DNA from 2 places in the Flagellimonas sp. L-11 genome. Region 1 is predicted to be linked to the other one. Evidence: riboswitches for the same ligand, from Rfam matches in the RefSeq annotation. Region 1 holds a riboswitch; the other holds the start of a gene.
What was found. A riboswitch is a leader RNA that binds a small molecule or an ion and turns the genes downstream of it on or off. The one in region 1 is predicted to bind cobalamin.

Region 2: it holds a riboswitch for cobalamin, as region 1 does, so the genes downstream of both, metE (5-methyltetrahydropteroyltriglutamate--homocysteine S-methyltransferase) here and AC13CC_RS17485 (TonB-dependent receptor plug domain-containing protein) in region 1, are expected to answer to the same signal.

Annotation. Positions count from the first base shown of each region.
Region 1 covers NZ_JBSXNR010000081.1:128,960-136,699, reverse strand. The annotation lists gene AC13CC_RS17500 (ABC transporter ATP-binding protein) at 543-1,322, opposite strand; gene AC13CC_RS17495 (FecCD family ABC transporter permease) at 1,322-2,353, opposite strand; gene AC13CC_RS17490 (ABC transporter substrate-binding protein) at 2,354-3,505, opposite strand; cobalamin riboswitch at 3,775-4,005, shown strand; gene AC13CC_RS17485 (TonB-dependent receptor plug domain-containing protein) at 4,075-5,937, shown strand; gene ribB (3,4-dihydroxy-2-butanone-4-phosphate synthase) at 6,418-7,557, opposite strand; gene AC13CC_RS17475 (LptF/LptG family permease) at 7,554-7,740, opposite strand, start outside.
Region 2 covers NZ_JBSXNR010000057.1:89,445-97,184, forward strand. The annotation lists gene metE (5-methyltetrahydropteroyltriglutamate--homocysteine S-methyltransferase) at 1-2,164, opposite strand, end outside; cobalamin riboswitch at 2,327-2,533, opposite strand; gene rocD (ornithine--oxo-acid transaminase) at 2,963-4,207, opposite strand; gene rlmD (23S rRNA (uracil(1939)-C(5))-methyltransferase RlmD) at 4,443-5,855, shown strand; gene AC13CC_RS09205 (DUF6452 family protein) at 5,886-6,404, shown strand; gene AC13CC_RS09210 (DUF6048 family protein) at 6,385-7,146, shown strand; gene AC13CC_RS09215 (IS256 family transposase) at 7,437-7,740, shown strand, end outside.

The DNA of each region.
Region 1 (7,740 bases):
GTCAGTTTGGAGTAGCACAATTACTCAATAACCGAACAACCATATAACTTAGTCCAGAGGTCAGAAGCACGAAGCACGAAGTCTTGGGTCTAGTGTCTTGGTTCTTGTCTCTTGTCTCTTAAACTTGATACTTGAGTTTGTCATTCCTGTGAAGGCAGGAATCCATTTTTTAAAGAAACCTGGGAACACATCACAAAGTAGATTTCTCACGCTCTCGCTGGTCGGTTCAAAATGACAATGAAACAATTGGTGGCCATTCTAGAAATTCGTGTCTGCCGTGGGTAGGAAATTTACTTTGCTGCACTCGTCTCCTCTCTAATCTCCCCAAAGGGGAGAAGTTCCCTTCTTTGGAGAGCCTGTCCCGAACTTGTTTCGGGAGATTATGTGAGGACTTCCTATCTGATTGCCTTTTTAAAACCCATGATCTCTTGCCCGTTTACCGTAGTCAGGCTTCGGAATCCCATAAGAGTCAGACCTTGAAACATGGTTTTACTGGCAGACAGACAAGTTTAGGGTGAACGGGATTTTTGTTGGTTATAAATTTACTTAGTCACCTTAAACGAACCTGTCTTGGCATCAAACTGTACCATTTCCGAAGGAAATAAACGGTCAAAGTATTTTTGTTCAATAAGTTGACACGGGTCGCCAAACGGATGGTCTTTTCCATCCAAAATCAATATGCGGTCACATAATTGAATGGCCAATTCAATTTCGTGGGTTGTAAAGAGAATGGTTTTCTGTTTTTCGTGCGCCAATTCTTGAAGCATTTTAAGGATTTGCACTTTGTGGTACAAATCCAAATGGGTGGTTGGCTCATCCAATAAGATCAAAGTGGTGTCCTGAGCCATGGCCCGCGCCACCAGCACCCGTTGTAATTGTCCGTCGCTGATTTCGTGACATTTACGGTGTTTGAGTTCTTTCAATAAAAAAGTATCCAAACTATCCTTGATCCGATGTTTGTCGTCTTCGGTCAATGTGCCCAACCAATTGGTGTAGGGTTGCCTGCCCAAGGCGATTAATTCTTGTACAGTCAAGTTTTTGGAGGCAGGCTGCTCGGTCAAAACCACACTAAGCTCCTTAGATAGGGTAGATGATGTATATTTTTCCAAATTTTTGCCTTTCAACTTGATGTTTCCATCAAGTTTAGGCTGAAATCCCCCCAAAGTGCGCAACAAGGTCGATTTTCCAATACCGTTGATGCCCACAATTCCGCACAACATTCCAGTTTCCAACTCAAAATTGATGCGCTCAGCAACTATTTTGGATTCGTACCCAACGGTCAAATTTTTAACGGACAGTATGTTTTTGTTGTTATTGGACATTAGAACATCATTTTACGTTTGCGCACCAAAAGCCATATCACTACAGGAGCTCCAACCAAGGATGTAATGGCGTTTATGGGCAGCACACTGGCGGAATTGGGCAATTGCGCCAAAGTATCGCACAGGAGCATTAAAATGGAACCATAGAGCATTACGGCGGGAATCAGTACTTTGTGTTCCATGGTATCAAAAATTTGGCGGGTAAGGTGTGGAACAGCGAGTCCAACAAAAGCAATGGGCCCTGCAAATGCGGTTATACCTCCTGCCAACAGCCCAGTGGCGATAATTATGGTCAATCTGGATTTTTTTAAGGAAATTCCCAAACTCTGTGCGTAGTGTTCCCCTAAAAGAAAGGCGTTCAACGATTTTATGGAAAGTATACTGAGCAAAACTCCCAAGGCAACGATTACAAGCAATAAAAGTAACTGCCCTGTTGAAAGGTTGCCCACACTTCCAAAGGACCAAAAGATGAAGCGTTGCAGGTTCTCGGCACTCGAAAAATAGGCCAACACACTTACAATTGCGGAGGTGATGCTGCCGAACATCAGTCCAATGATCAACAAAGCCATGGTATCTTTCACGCGTTGGGCAACAATCATTACTACGGAGAGTACCAAAAAACTACCAATACTTGCGGCAATGGCCAGGGAAACATCACCCAAAAAAGAGATGGAAGTATATCCTGCCAACAACGAAGCGCCCATCAAAAGTAAGGCGGCACCCAAACTGGCCCCAGAACTAATCCCCAGTACAAAAGGGCCTGCCAACGGATTTCTGAACAGGGTTTGCATTAAAAGCCCACTCAAGGAAAGTCCTCCGCCCACCAAAATGGAGGTAAACGCCTTGGGAACCCGATAATCCCAGATAATGTATTCCCAAGATGCAACTTGCGAAGTTTTTCCAAAAAGCGTGGATAGCATATCTGTAAAAGGAATAGAAACGGAACCCGAACTAATGTTGAGAAGACAGGACAGCATCAATGCCAGTATCAACAACAGAAAGGAAAACCGGTATGTTTTTGCTCCTTGCATTTATTGTAATGGTTTAATGAACAGCAATTGATGCTCGGGCAATAGCTCCGGGTGCAATATTTTGATGAAATCCCTCAAAACAATATCTGGGCGGTGCGGTGCCAATTCGTAAAAAATAAGCCCGCCAGTTTCTCCCTTTTCAATGGCGTTTGAATACACTTTTTTATTGGCGAAGGCATAAAATTGTTGGTGATGGGTGTTGGCATTGCTCAATTCCTTATAAGAAGTTTGGGAAGAAGGGTTAAACCAAAATTCGGCATCTTGTGCCTGCTCCAAAACGGACTCCAAACTAAGACCAATGCTTCCCGTTTCTTCGGTGTTGGACCAAAGATAATCGGCATTGGCATCTTTCAGGAACTGGGCCATCCAACTGCTGCCTCCTGCCACGTACCAAACGTCTTTGTATAATCCGCCAGTTAGCACTGTTGGTCTGGATTTTGCTTTTTTTGCCAATGCAGCGGCCTGTTTATAGGATGCTTCAATTTCGGTAAAAATGCTATCTCCCAATTTTTCTTTTTGAAAGAAGGGCGCAAAAAACTTCACCCATTCTGCTTTGCCCAATGGGGTCTGCTCCACCCAATCGCCATTGTAAACCACGGGTATTCCTGCTCGTTCTAAAATATGATACGCCTTGTTTTCTTCGTTAATACTGAATCCGATGATGAGCTCAGGGTTCAGTATCAGCACCATTTCTGTGTTGAGGACATCGTTCATGCCCAAGTTTTGAATTTGACCGTTTTCCACAAGCTTTCTTGCCTCTGGTGAAGAAATGTAATCGGTGTTGGGAAATCCGACTATGTTTTTGAGTTCCCCGAGTTGCTTTAAAGGCTCTATGTGAGTGGTTGAAGTGAGCACTATTTTTTCGACCGGGGTACCCACAATGGCATCATATTCACCTTGCGGGAAAGTAATCGATGGTAATTTTTCTTTAGGTACCAAGGCATATTTAAAGTTATCGGCCCCAGGCCAAGCTGCAGTGACTTCAATAACGGTGAAATCGGCTTCTTTTTTTACCGTAAAACCCGTTGCATAGGTTATGGAGGGTGTTGATCCCTGTTTTTGAGCAGGTTGCGATTTTTTTTCTTGCTTGCAACCTATCAACCAAACCAAAAGGAATCCCAAAAATAAAATTGATTGCTGTTTTTTTGCCATGAACCAAAAGTAAGATTATTTAAATATTTCTGTAGTTTGATGAACCTCATCATTAAAGTCAAAATTGTCATGTTGAGCGTCCCGAAAGTTTTCGGGAAGACACCTCACCTATTTTTTCAATAATATAATGACACGAATTACATGAATTTTCTCGAAGGAAAGGTGGGTTGGGATGCTAAACGAATTCTTCGGCTGCGCTAGGATGACAGCTCAGATTGACAGATGAAATCATTTTAAACTTTTGCATAAAAGATTAAACAGATTGATTAGCTTTGGCCACGAATTTTGGTTCGCACGGATTTTTTCCGTGGGATTAAAAGGGAATCCGGTGCAAAACCGGAGCTGTTCCCGCAACTGTAAGTATGTGCCGAACCGGCACCGATGTTTTAAACATAGGTGCGCAGTAGGCGATTGTCTCTTCTTCAAAACCACTGCCCGATGGGTGGGAAGGTAGGAGGCAAAACACAAGCCAGGAGACCTGCCAGATTCAAACAAACAATGTTAAACTTTCGGGATAAAAGTTTACGTATGAATATCATACTATTCTCCCGTTTATTCAATTAAACGAAATGAAAAAAAATCATTTATGGTTAATTACCGCCCTTTTGGCGGGTAATGGAATTTTTGCGCAAAACGTACAGCAAGATTCACTTAAGGTGCAGCGACTGAACGAGGTTGTTGTTAGCGATTCAAAATTTGAGTTGAAAAGAGAAAACTCAGGTAAAACGGTAATCAAGATTGCGGCCGAAGAAATGCAGCGCAACCAAGGCAGGACAGTTGCGGAAATCATCAACACCAAAAGTGGTATCGAGATTGCCGGTAGCCGTGGTAGGGATGGCGATGTGCTTGGGGTTTATGCCCGTGGTGGCCGTGGTCGTCAGGTTTTGGTGATCATTGATGGTGTTCGGGTGTCGGACCCCTCCACTTTTTCGGCGGAGTACGATCTTCGGCTGCTTTCTCCAAACAGCATAGAGTCCATCGAGATCATGAAAGGGGCTGCCAGTACACTTTATGGTACCAATGCGGTTACGGCCGTGATCAACATCACTACGAAAAGGGCTTCAAAACAAAAGATTGCAGGAAATTTTGAAACAAGTGTGGGCACCAATCAAACAGCAGATGACCAAAATTATAATTTAGGGAGTATTCAAAATTCGGCAAATGTGAACGGTACTTTGGACAAGTTTACCTACGGGGTGGATTTTTCCAATAGATATAAAAGCGGCCTGTCAGCTGCAGTAACGCCGGAGAATGAGGAGGATATTTTTTCACATTACAGTGCCAATTTAAGGCTTGGGTATCAATTCTCTGATGCTTTTGGGGTTCAGGTTTATGGAAACCAGACCAAGTTTAAAAATGAGTACGATGCCACACAGGCAGAAGCACCTAATTTGGGTGAGAATGAGCAGCAAAGAGTCGGGTTGTCATCCGAATATGGCTATGGGAAAGGTTCGGTCCATCTAAATACAGCGTTTACCCATTATGAGTCCGTGGCCAATGATACCTTTGGCGAAAGCACCACCGAGGGAAGCAATTGGGTGTTGGACCTGTACAACAAATATGTTTTTGGTGAGCAATTCCATACCATTTTAGGAATGAATTACATCAAGGATGAAGCTATTTTTACAGAAGATGTTGATTTTACCATTGTGGATCCTTATGCCAATGTCGTGTATGTTTCAGATTTTGGACTGAACTTGAATGTGGGTGCCAGATGGAACAATCACTCTGAATATGGAAACCATTTTGTGTATAATGTGAATCCTTCTTATGTTTTTGACACTGAAAACGGATATGTGAAAATGATGGGGTCTTATGCCACATCGTACATCACACCGAATTTAACGCAATTGTTCGGTGCCTTTGGCGGGAATCTGGAGTTGGAACCTGAAGAAAACTCGACCATTGAGGGGGGTGTTGAATTCAAACTCAATGAAAAGTTGAGAATTAGCACTGTTTATTTTGATAGAAATGAAACCAATGCCATTGGGTACGATGCCAATTTTATGAGTATTAACATTGCGGATGAAATTGATGCCAATGGGGTAGAGGTGGAAACTACGTGGTTGCCTTGGAGCACTTTTAGCGTTAATGCCAATTACACCTTCACGGAACGCAAAGGGGACAATGCCATCCGTATTCCAAAACACAAAGCCAATGTGTCCTTGTGGTACCAGTTTTGTGAGAGTACGAGTGCATCGTTAAGCTATGCTTATACAGGTGAACGGTTTGATACGGATTTTGCAACCTTTACGGATATTGCTTTGGAACCTTTTTCTTTACTGAATTTTTCCATTGGACACGAACTGATCAAAAACAAGCTAAATGTGTTCGTAAATGCGGACAATTTGTTGAATGAGGATTACAGGGAATTGCTTGGATTCACAACTCGTGGCCGAAATTTTAGGATGGGTCTCAAACTGAACCTTTAATAAAGCCCATATGTAACATCAATTTTTGTGAACCTGAACTTGTCCGTCTAATGGGCTGGTAAGTTCAGGTTATACTTTTGATTAATATTTTAGAAGTACTAGTTTTATTAATCCCAATTAAATGGGCTTAAGGTTTGTTCTTTTGAATACCTCACTGGCTTGTCCCGAGGTAGTTCATTAATATGGTAGTTCTGAGTGAAACGAAGAATCTCTTTTTCGATACAAAGATAAGGCACGCCTGACCACTGACTTTCGACATTTCAACCTTAGTTTATCCTGAGCGTATCCGAAGGCCTCAACGTGACACTTCATGCATCGAGCATCAAACTACAATAACCTCTGCCTAACAACAGACATGAATTACACAAATGGCCACGAATCAGTTAATCTTTACAGTAATGAGAGTAATGCTTTTTGGTTGAAAGATTCTCCAAATGTTTTACACTTTCAGAATGACAAACTTGAACTTGTATTTGTCTATTAGTAATTCACATATTCCACTATCTCAAGACCATAACCAACCATGCCCACACGCTTGGTTTGTCCGGAATTCGTCAATAATCGAATCTTGGAAATATTGATATCGTGAAGTATTTGTGCACCAATGCCAAAGTCCTTGTTGTCCATTTCAATCTTTGGAGCCTTGTTGATTCCCCCTTCCTGAAGCTTTTTGAATTCGGACAATCTACTCAATAGGTTCATGGATTGGTTTTCTTGATTTATAAAAATAATGGCACTTTTTTCTTCGGCGTTCAATGCATTGAACATGCGTTGCAGTGTCTCATCCGGATTGTTGGTCAAAGTGCCCAGCATATCATTGTTCACTAGGGTGGAATTAATACGGGTAAGAACAGGTTCTCCACTTTTCCAATTTCCTCTTAGCAAGGCAATGTGTACTTGATCGTTTGTTGTCTGCTTATATGCCCGAAGTCTAAATTCTCCGAATCTGGTGCTTATGTTAAATGCCTCTTTAAGTTCTATAAGGCTATCGTGTTCCATGCGGTACGCAATCAAATCCTCAATGGAAACAATTTTAAGGTCAAATTTTTTGGCAACCTTCATCAATTGCGGCAATCGTGCCATGGTTCCATCCTCGTTCAAAATTTCCACCAAAATACCTGCAGGTTCCAGCCCGGCCAATCTTGCAAAGTCTATTGCAGCCTCGGTGTGCCCGGTACGCCTTAATACGCCTCCATTTTTTGCCCTGAGCGGAAAAATATGTCCAGGCTTTCCCAGTTCGTGGGGTTTGGTGTCTTTGTTTACAAGGGCACTAATGGTTTTGGCCCTGTCATGTACCGAGATACCAGTTGTGCATCCATACCCCAATAAATCCACGGAAACGGTAAACTGGGTTTGGTGCAATACCGTATTGTTTTGTACCATCATGTTCAGCTCCAGTTCCTCGCATCTATCCTCGGTTAAGGGGGCACAGATAAGCCCACGGCCGTGCATGGCCATAAAATTGATCATTTCGGGGGTAACTTTTTCGGCAGCAGCAATAAAGTCGCCTTCGTTTTCCCTGTTTTCATCATCCACTACAATAATTACCTTACCGTCTCTAACGTCGGCAATGGCTTCTTCAATGGCGTTTAGTTGTATTTTTTTGTTCTTGGCGATCATTGATCTTCAGCTTCTTTATCTTTCTTTTTAAATATTGATTTAATCCGGTCTATAAAGTGACCAAATCCTACTAACCCCTTATCCGCAGTTGCACGTCTGGTGAGAGATATGCCCAAGGGCAGCATAATCATTGTTGGGAGCCAGGCCCCAATGGCGGGGTGAATGTTTCCTTCCTTTGCATAG
Region 2 (7,740 bases), on a different contig from region 1:
AGAGTTTCAAAATCTCATTTAAAGATGGAACCCTAGGAGAATGGATATCATACACACCTGGCCCTATATCATTGGGGTAATCGAACTCGGAAAAAGCATCCAACAGCTCCATTTGCGATCGAGAACATTCTATGGTAATCACATCGGCATCCATATCGGCAATGTTCTTAATTATATCATTGAACTCAGAATAGCACATGTGCGTATGGATTTGCGTGGAGTCCTTCACTCCGCTTGTTGATAGTTTAAAGGCTCCAATGGCCCAATCCAAATAAGTTTCCCAATTCTTTTTACGCAAGGGGAGTCCCTCACGTATTGCAGGTTCATCCACCTGAATAATCTGTATGCCCTCTTTCTCAAGATCGACCACCTCATCCCGGATGGCTAGGGCAATCTGGTTGCAGGTGGAAGAACGTGGCTGATCATCTCGAACAAACGACCACTGTAAAATAGTGACCGGACCTGTGAGCATCCCCTTTACTGGCTTTTCGGTCAATGATTGCGCAAAGGATGTCCAGAACACCGTCATTGGGCTTGGTCTTGAGACATCCCCAAAAATGATAGGGGGCTTTACACAACGGGATCCATAACTTTGCACCCAACCATTTTGAGAAAAAACAAACCCGTCCAATTGCTCCCCAAAGTATTCCACCATATCGTTGCGCTCAAATTCACCATGCACAGGCACATCTAGTCCAACCTCTTCTTGAAAAGCAATGGCATCAGTAGTTTCCTTTATCAGAAAATCAACATACGCCTGTTCGCTCAGCTCTCCCTTTTTAAACAATGACCTGGCCCGTCTTACCTCTTGGGTCTGGGGAAAAGAGCCAATGGTGGTCGTGGGAAACAGGGGCAAATTTAAGTGAGCTTCTTGAAGTACCTTTCTTTTTTTAAAAGGGGATTTTCTGTAGAAATCCTTTTCATGAAGCTGTTCCACCCGCTTTTTTACCTTGGGTTTATGAATCAATGTGGAATTTTTTCTCTTTTCCATTGAAGCCAAATTCGCTATAAAATGTTGATGGGATTCATAATTGGGGACACTAGCTAAAAGCTTCAGGCTTTGGAGTTCTTCCAATTTTTGCTTGGCAAAGGCCATCCAGTCCTTTACATCTTCGTGAAGCACTTGTTCATTTTTCTCAAGCTCCAAATCATATGGAACATGAAGCAGGGAACATGATGGGGACAAGATCACACGTTCTTCCCCTAGTTGTGTCTTTGCCTTTTGAACAAACTCCAAAGAAGTTTTAAAATCATTTTTCCATACATTGCGACCATCGACCACACCCAAGGACAAGGATATTTTTTTATTGAGTTTTCCCAATTCCAAGACGGTGTCCAATTGATTCGGGCTTCGCTTAAGATCCAGATGAAGGGCACAAACAGGCAATGATAGTGCCGTATCCAGATTATCTCCAAAATCTCCAAAATAATTGGCCAACAGCATTTTTAGGGTAGGAAACGCTGTCGCGATTTCTTGGTAAACTTTTTTGATGGCTTCTTGTTCCTTGTCCGAAAGGTCTGTGGATAGTATAGGTTCATCAAACTGTATCCAAGTTGCACCTGAATCCAACAATCGTTTTAAAATGGAACAATATATGGGAAGTAGTTTGGGCAAAAGATCCAGCCTATGAAACCCTTCTTCTTTTTCTTTTCCCAACAATAAATAGGTAACAGGCCCCAGAATCACAGGCTTGGTGTGTATTCCCATTGCCTTTGCCTCATTAAACTCATCGACGATCTTTGATGAAAGCAGTTCAAATTCTTGGTCTTTGGTAAACTCTGGAACGATGTAATGATAATTGGTATCAAACCATTTGGTCATCTCCATGGCAATAACATCCACACCATCTTTCTGCACCCCCCTTGCCATGGCAAAATAGAGGTCCAAAAGAGTACTCTTGGTGTCCTGTGCATTCTTGTACCGTTCAGGGATAGCACCAACCATGAGGATGGTATCCAGAACTTGGTCGTAAAAGGAAAAATCGTTCGAAGGGATAAGGTCGATTCCCTTTTGCTTTTGGAGTTTCCAATTTTCCTCTCGGATACTCTTACCAGCATGGAGCAGATCTTCCAAAGTAATCCTGCCCGACCAGTACTTTTCGCAAGCTCTTTTTAGCTCACGGTGGGCCCCGATTCTTGGGTAGCCCAAATTGCTTGTTTTCATTGCTAAAGCTTTTATAAAATTGAACAATTAGATAAAAGCTCCTTAGCTCAACTTCGCAATGCCTTAAACAAGAAGAACGCTATATTTTCTATAGGAAAACCCAGAGAAAGAAATAAACACGCCCGACTTGCCCTTAACGCGAAGGCACCGTCAAAATCCTACAATGTAGGAACGATATGGGCAGATATCCTGGCTTGTTCGATTCCTACCGGCCTTCTCGCCCCCACTTTGAGGACAATGGCACTATTGGTAAAAACATACTATCCCGTAAAACAGGATCGGACTTACAGTTGCGCGTCAGCTCGTGATTCTCACACGATTCCCTTTTAACCCCAACCTTCGAAGGGGACCCTTACCGCTATGATAAAGAAATTAAGTAAAGAACTTATTGAAATGTAAATGTAGCCATTAAAATTATTAAGGGATAACGAATAGGTAAATTATCTTTCATCCCACAGTCCCCATTTACTTTTTCTTGTTGATTATGTTTGTACCTAATAATAATTTACTTCATTGCCATAAAATGCAATATTATATTTAAACGCCAATCCAACACTTACTTTGAGGGCACGGTGATTTTAACAAACGTATTGGGAATTCCATACCAAGCCAGTATTTTTTGTTAGAAATCAGCTAGGTGTTATGAAAAGAAAAGGTCTAAAAAGCTTATTACCTGAGTCAGTTCGAGCGCAGTTGAGAACCTAAGTCAATTTGATAATCAATGGGTTTCGACTGCACTCAACCTGACAAAATCAAAATTTTGCTGCTTTTTAGACCTTTTTATATTTTTATTTTAATCTACTTAGAAAAATCCTGTAGCGTTTTGATGATTATGGAAACACAATCCATCAACTGCTCTCGGTTCATTACCAAAGGTGGTGCAAAACGGATAATGTTGCCATGCGTTGGTTTTGCCAACAATCCATTCTCCTTCAATGCCATACAAATATCCCAAGCGGTCGAGCTCTCTTCCGTATCGTTGATTACAATGGCATTGAGCAACCCTTTGCCACGTACTTTAACCACCAAATCGCAAGATGGGATAAACTTGTTCAACGCTGCGCGGAACAATTCCCCCAATTCTTCGGCATTCTGTGCTAGATTTTCTTCCTTAATCACCTCCAAGGCGGCCGTACTTACCGCAGCGGCAACTGGATTTCCACCAAAGGTGCTTCCGTGGCTTCCAGGAGTGATTACTTCCATAATAGGGTCGTTGGCCAAAACTGCAGAAACCGGATAAACCCCTCCAGAAAGGGCCTTGCCCAAAATCAAAATATCTGGCTTCACTTCTTCATGGTCTACCGCCAACATTTTGCCCGTTCTTGCGATACCGGTCTGAACTTCATCGGCAATAAAAAGTACATTGTGTTTTTCGCAAAGGGCCTTGGCTTTTTTCAAATATCCTTCTGATGGCACATAGACCCCGGCCTCACCTTGAATGGGTTCCACTAAAAATCCGGCAACGTGTGGATTACTTTTTAGGGCATTTTCCAGTGCTGTCAAATTATCGTATTCGATTTTTACAAAACCTTCGGTATACGGGCCGTAATTATTTCTCGCCACTTCATCATTGGAGAAAGAAATAATAGTGGTAGTTCTGCCATGAAAATTGTTTTCGCAAACAATCACTTTGGCTTGGTTTTCTGGGATGCCTTTTTTCTGGTAAGCCCATCTTCTGCATACTTTTAAGGCGGTCTCAACGGCCTCTGCCCCTGTGTTCATGGGCAACAACTTATCAAAGCCAAAGGTTTCGGTTGCGTATTTTTCGTACTTGCCCAACATATCATTATAAAAAGCCCGCGAAGTCAAGGTCAATGTTTTTGCTTGCTCCATCATGGCACCAATAATTTTGGGGTGACAATGTCCTTGGTTTACGGCAGAATATGCGGAGAGGAAATCATAATACTTTTTTCCTTCCACATCCCACACATAAACCCCTTCACCCTTGCTCAAGACCACAGGAAGTGGGTGGTAATTGTGTGCTCCGTACTTGTTTTCCAACTCTATCGCTTGCTGCGATGTTAAATGATCTAAAACAGCCATTTCATTAAATGATTAAAATTGATAAAATAACCATTCCTACTGTACCTTTATTCTTTCGAAGTTTCGAAAAAGCAGCGTGGGAGAGAAATCATCCCTTGGAGTGCCCGCAAATTACAAATTAATCGGTGAAAATGTAATTTTTCAGAATGTGATTCCCGATTGAACCACCGAAAGTTTAGATGCAATTTAAGAAGCTGCGTTCTGTGAAATACCAAAAAGAACTTACTTTTGCGGCATGCGTAAAAACAAAAGGAGAAAAACGTTTGAAAACGTAGAGGTTGTCGATGCCGGTGCAAAGGGAAAATCCGTGGGCAAGGCCCCTGACGGACGTGTAATTTTCCTTACCAATGCCGTTCCCGGAGATGTGGTGGATGTAACGACCACCAAAAAACGAAAAGCCTATTTTGAAGGGGTTGCCACCAACTTCCACACCCTTTCCGATAAAAGAACCGAACCTGTTTGCGAGCATTTTGGTGTATGTGGCGGCTGCAAATGGCAGCACATGGGGTATGAGCATCAGCTCTATTTTAAGCAAAAAGAGGTCGAGAACAACCTTAAGCGCATTGGTCATCTCGATCTTCCGGAAATAACCCCCATTCTAGGTTCTAAAGAGCAGTACTTTTACAGGAACAAGATGGAGTTCTCGTTTTCCGATAGCCGATGGTTGACCCAAGAGGAAATCAACTCCGATATCGAAATTGAGGACAGAAATGCATTGGGATTCCATATTCCTGGCATGTGGGACAAGATTTTGGATATTAAAAAGTGCCATTTACAGCAAGACCCTTCCAATGCCATACGGTTAGAGGTGAAAAATTTTGCCAATAAAAATGGCCTCACCTTTTTCAACCCCAGAAGACAGGAAGGACTTTTAAGAACGTTGATGATGCGAACGTCATCAACCGGGGAAATTATGGTGCTCGTACAATTTTTCGAAGAAAATACACAGCATCGCGAACTGCTCCTAAATCATTTAAAGGAAACATTCCCGGAGATAACTGCCTTGCTCTACGTCATCAATTCCAAAGGAAACGATACGATTTACGATCAGGAAGTAATTTGTTTTGCAGGCCGTGACCATATTTTTGAGGAAATGGAAGGGCTTCAGTTCAAGATCAATGCAAAATCATTTTATCAAACCAATTCGGAACAGGCCCATGAGCTCTATAAAGTAGCAAGGAATTTTGCTGGACTCACCGGAGACGAATTGGTATACGATTTATATACTGGAACGGGGACCATAGCCCAATTTATATCTAAAAATGCAAAAAAGGTTATTGGTGTGGAGTCCGTACCCGAGGCCATTGAAGATGCCAAGGCCAATGCGCTTCACAACAACATTTCCAACGCTGAATTCTTTGTCGGCGATATGAAAAATGTGTTCAACGATAGCTTTATTTCAGAACACGGTAAGCCCGACGTGATCATAACCGATCCTCCACGGGACGGCATGCACAAACAGGTGGTGGAACAACTCTTGCAAGTAGCCTCACCTAAAATTGTGTACGTAAGCTGTAACAGCGCAACCCAAGCCAGGGATTTGGCTCTTATGAAAGAAAAATACAAAGTCACCAAGGTGCAACCCGTAGATATGTTCCCGCAGACACACCACGTTGAAAATGTTGTACTTTTGGAAAAACGGGTGTAGTTTTTGAATTAAAATCCACAGCTAACCGGAATGAAGAAAATAATCCCCATCCTACTTATTGCATCAATGCTCTATTTTGTTTCATCCTGTGAAAAGGATGATATCTGCGTTGAGGGTGACACACCACTGATGGTCATTGGTTTTTTTAACATTGATGATACCACTGCAGTAAAAAGAGTTTCATCGATACGAATCAAAAGTTTGGATATAGACAGTATTTTGACCAATGATTCTTTTAGTGACAGAGCAAATTCGCCAGATTCATTGATGGTTCCCTTAAGGAGCAGTGCAACAAGTACCATGTACCAGATTATTTCTGGTTCACGGGATGATGATGAAACGGAACAGGAAATTGGAAATATTGACACCTTAACCATTTCTTACGACCTTGGTGAAGCTTTTATCTCAAGGGCCTGCGGGTTTGTATTCAATTATAACAACATCACCGTTGCCGTACCGGAAAGTGCCGAGAATTGGATCCAAGATATTAAGGTCGTTCAACCTAACGTAGAAAACACCGATAACATCCATGTCAAAATATTTCATTAGCATTTTTATTGGCCTGCTGCCAATTTTGGTGCAAGCACAAAGTGAACCTATCGACCTTCAACAAAAGGATACAATTGAATATAAAGATCAGTATGGGCTTCGCGTAGGTGCAGACATTAGCAAATTGGTACTTTCCTTTATGGATGAAGATTACACTGGGCTAGAATTGGTGGGCGACTACCGACTTACCCATAAATTGTATTTGGCCGCCGAATTAGGGAACGAAACCAAGAGGCAGAACGAAAGTTTGAACAACACCCTTTTATACGATTACGAAACCTCGGGAAGCTATATTAAAGCAGGTGTGGATATGAATACCTACCGAAATTGGTATGGAATGAACAATGCCATTACCATTGGGGGGCGTTATGCGGTGGCAAGTTTTAACCACACCTTGAACGATTACAGCCTTTACGAAACAAACCGTTTCTTTAATAAAGAGTTTTTGCCCGGCGAAAACCCCAACCGTGAATTTAGCGGATTATCTGCCTCTTGGCTGGAATTTGTTGTGGGTGCAAAAGTAGAGCTGTTTGCCAATATTTTTGTGGGCATGAGTGCCCGATTGGGCTTTTTGATCACCAATACAGAAGATGAAGCGTTTCCCAACCTTTGGATTCCCGGATTTAACAAAGTTACAGAAGGGAGCAATTTTGGTGTGAACTACAACTATTCCATCTCTTACTTTATCCCACTTTACAAAAAGTCCAAAAAGAGCAAGGAGGAACCTGAAAACAACCAATAGTTTGATGACTGCCCCTATTGATGGTGTTGGATAGCGAAAATCTGGACAATACCAATAAATGGCAAGGACTTAAAAGAAGAAACTCGAGTATGGTACGAAAAATAAAAGGAGCCACATTGGACTCCTTTTATAAAATTTGGTTGAGTTAGTTAGTCGTGTTATAAACACATCACCAAATCTAAACAATTCTTTTGCACTAAGCCAAATCTATTTTTATACGATTCCTCAGAGGGTGTAATCTCAAGTCTGTCTAGACTTTGAAAATTATAATAAATTTTTTAGACTAGATTATGACACAAGAAGAGATTAAAGAATTAAAGGAAAAAGCATTAAAACAATTTTTATCAGGAGAATCCCTAACGGGCAAGGATGGAGCTTTTGCTCCGATGCTTAAAGAGTTTATGGAAGAGGCCTTGGAAGCAGAGATGTCCTCCCATCTTTCGGATGAAGAGAAAGGCTTTCAAGCTGGTAACAAGCGTAATGGCAAAGGTAAAAAGACCCTTAAGAGCAACCACGGGGATGTCACCATCAACACCCCTCAGGATCGTGACAGCACCTTTGAGCCCCAGATCGTGGAGAAGCGTCAGCGTATCC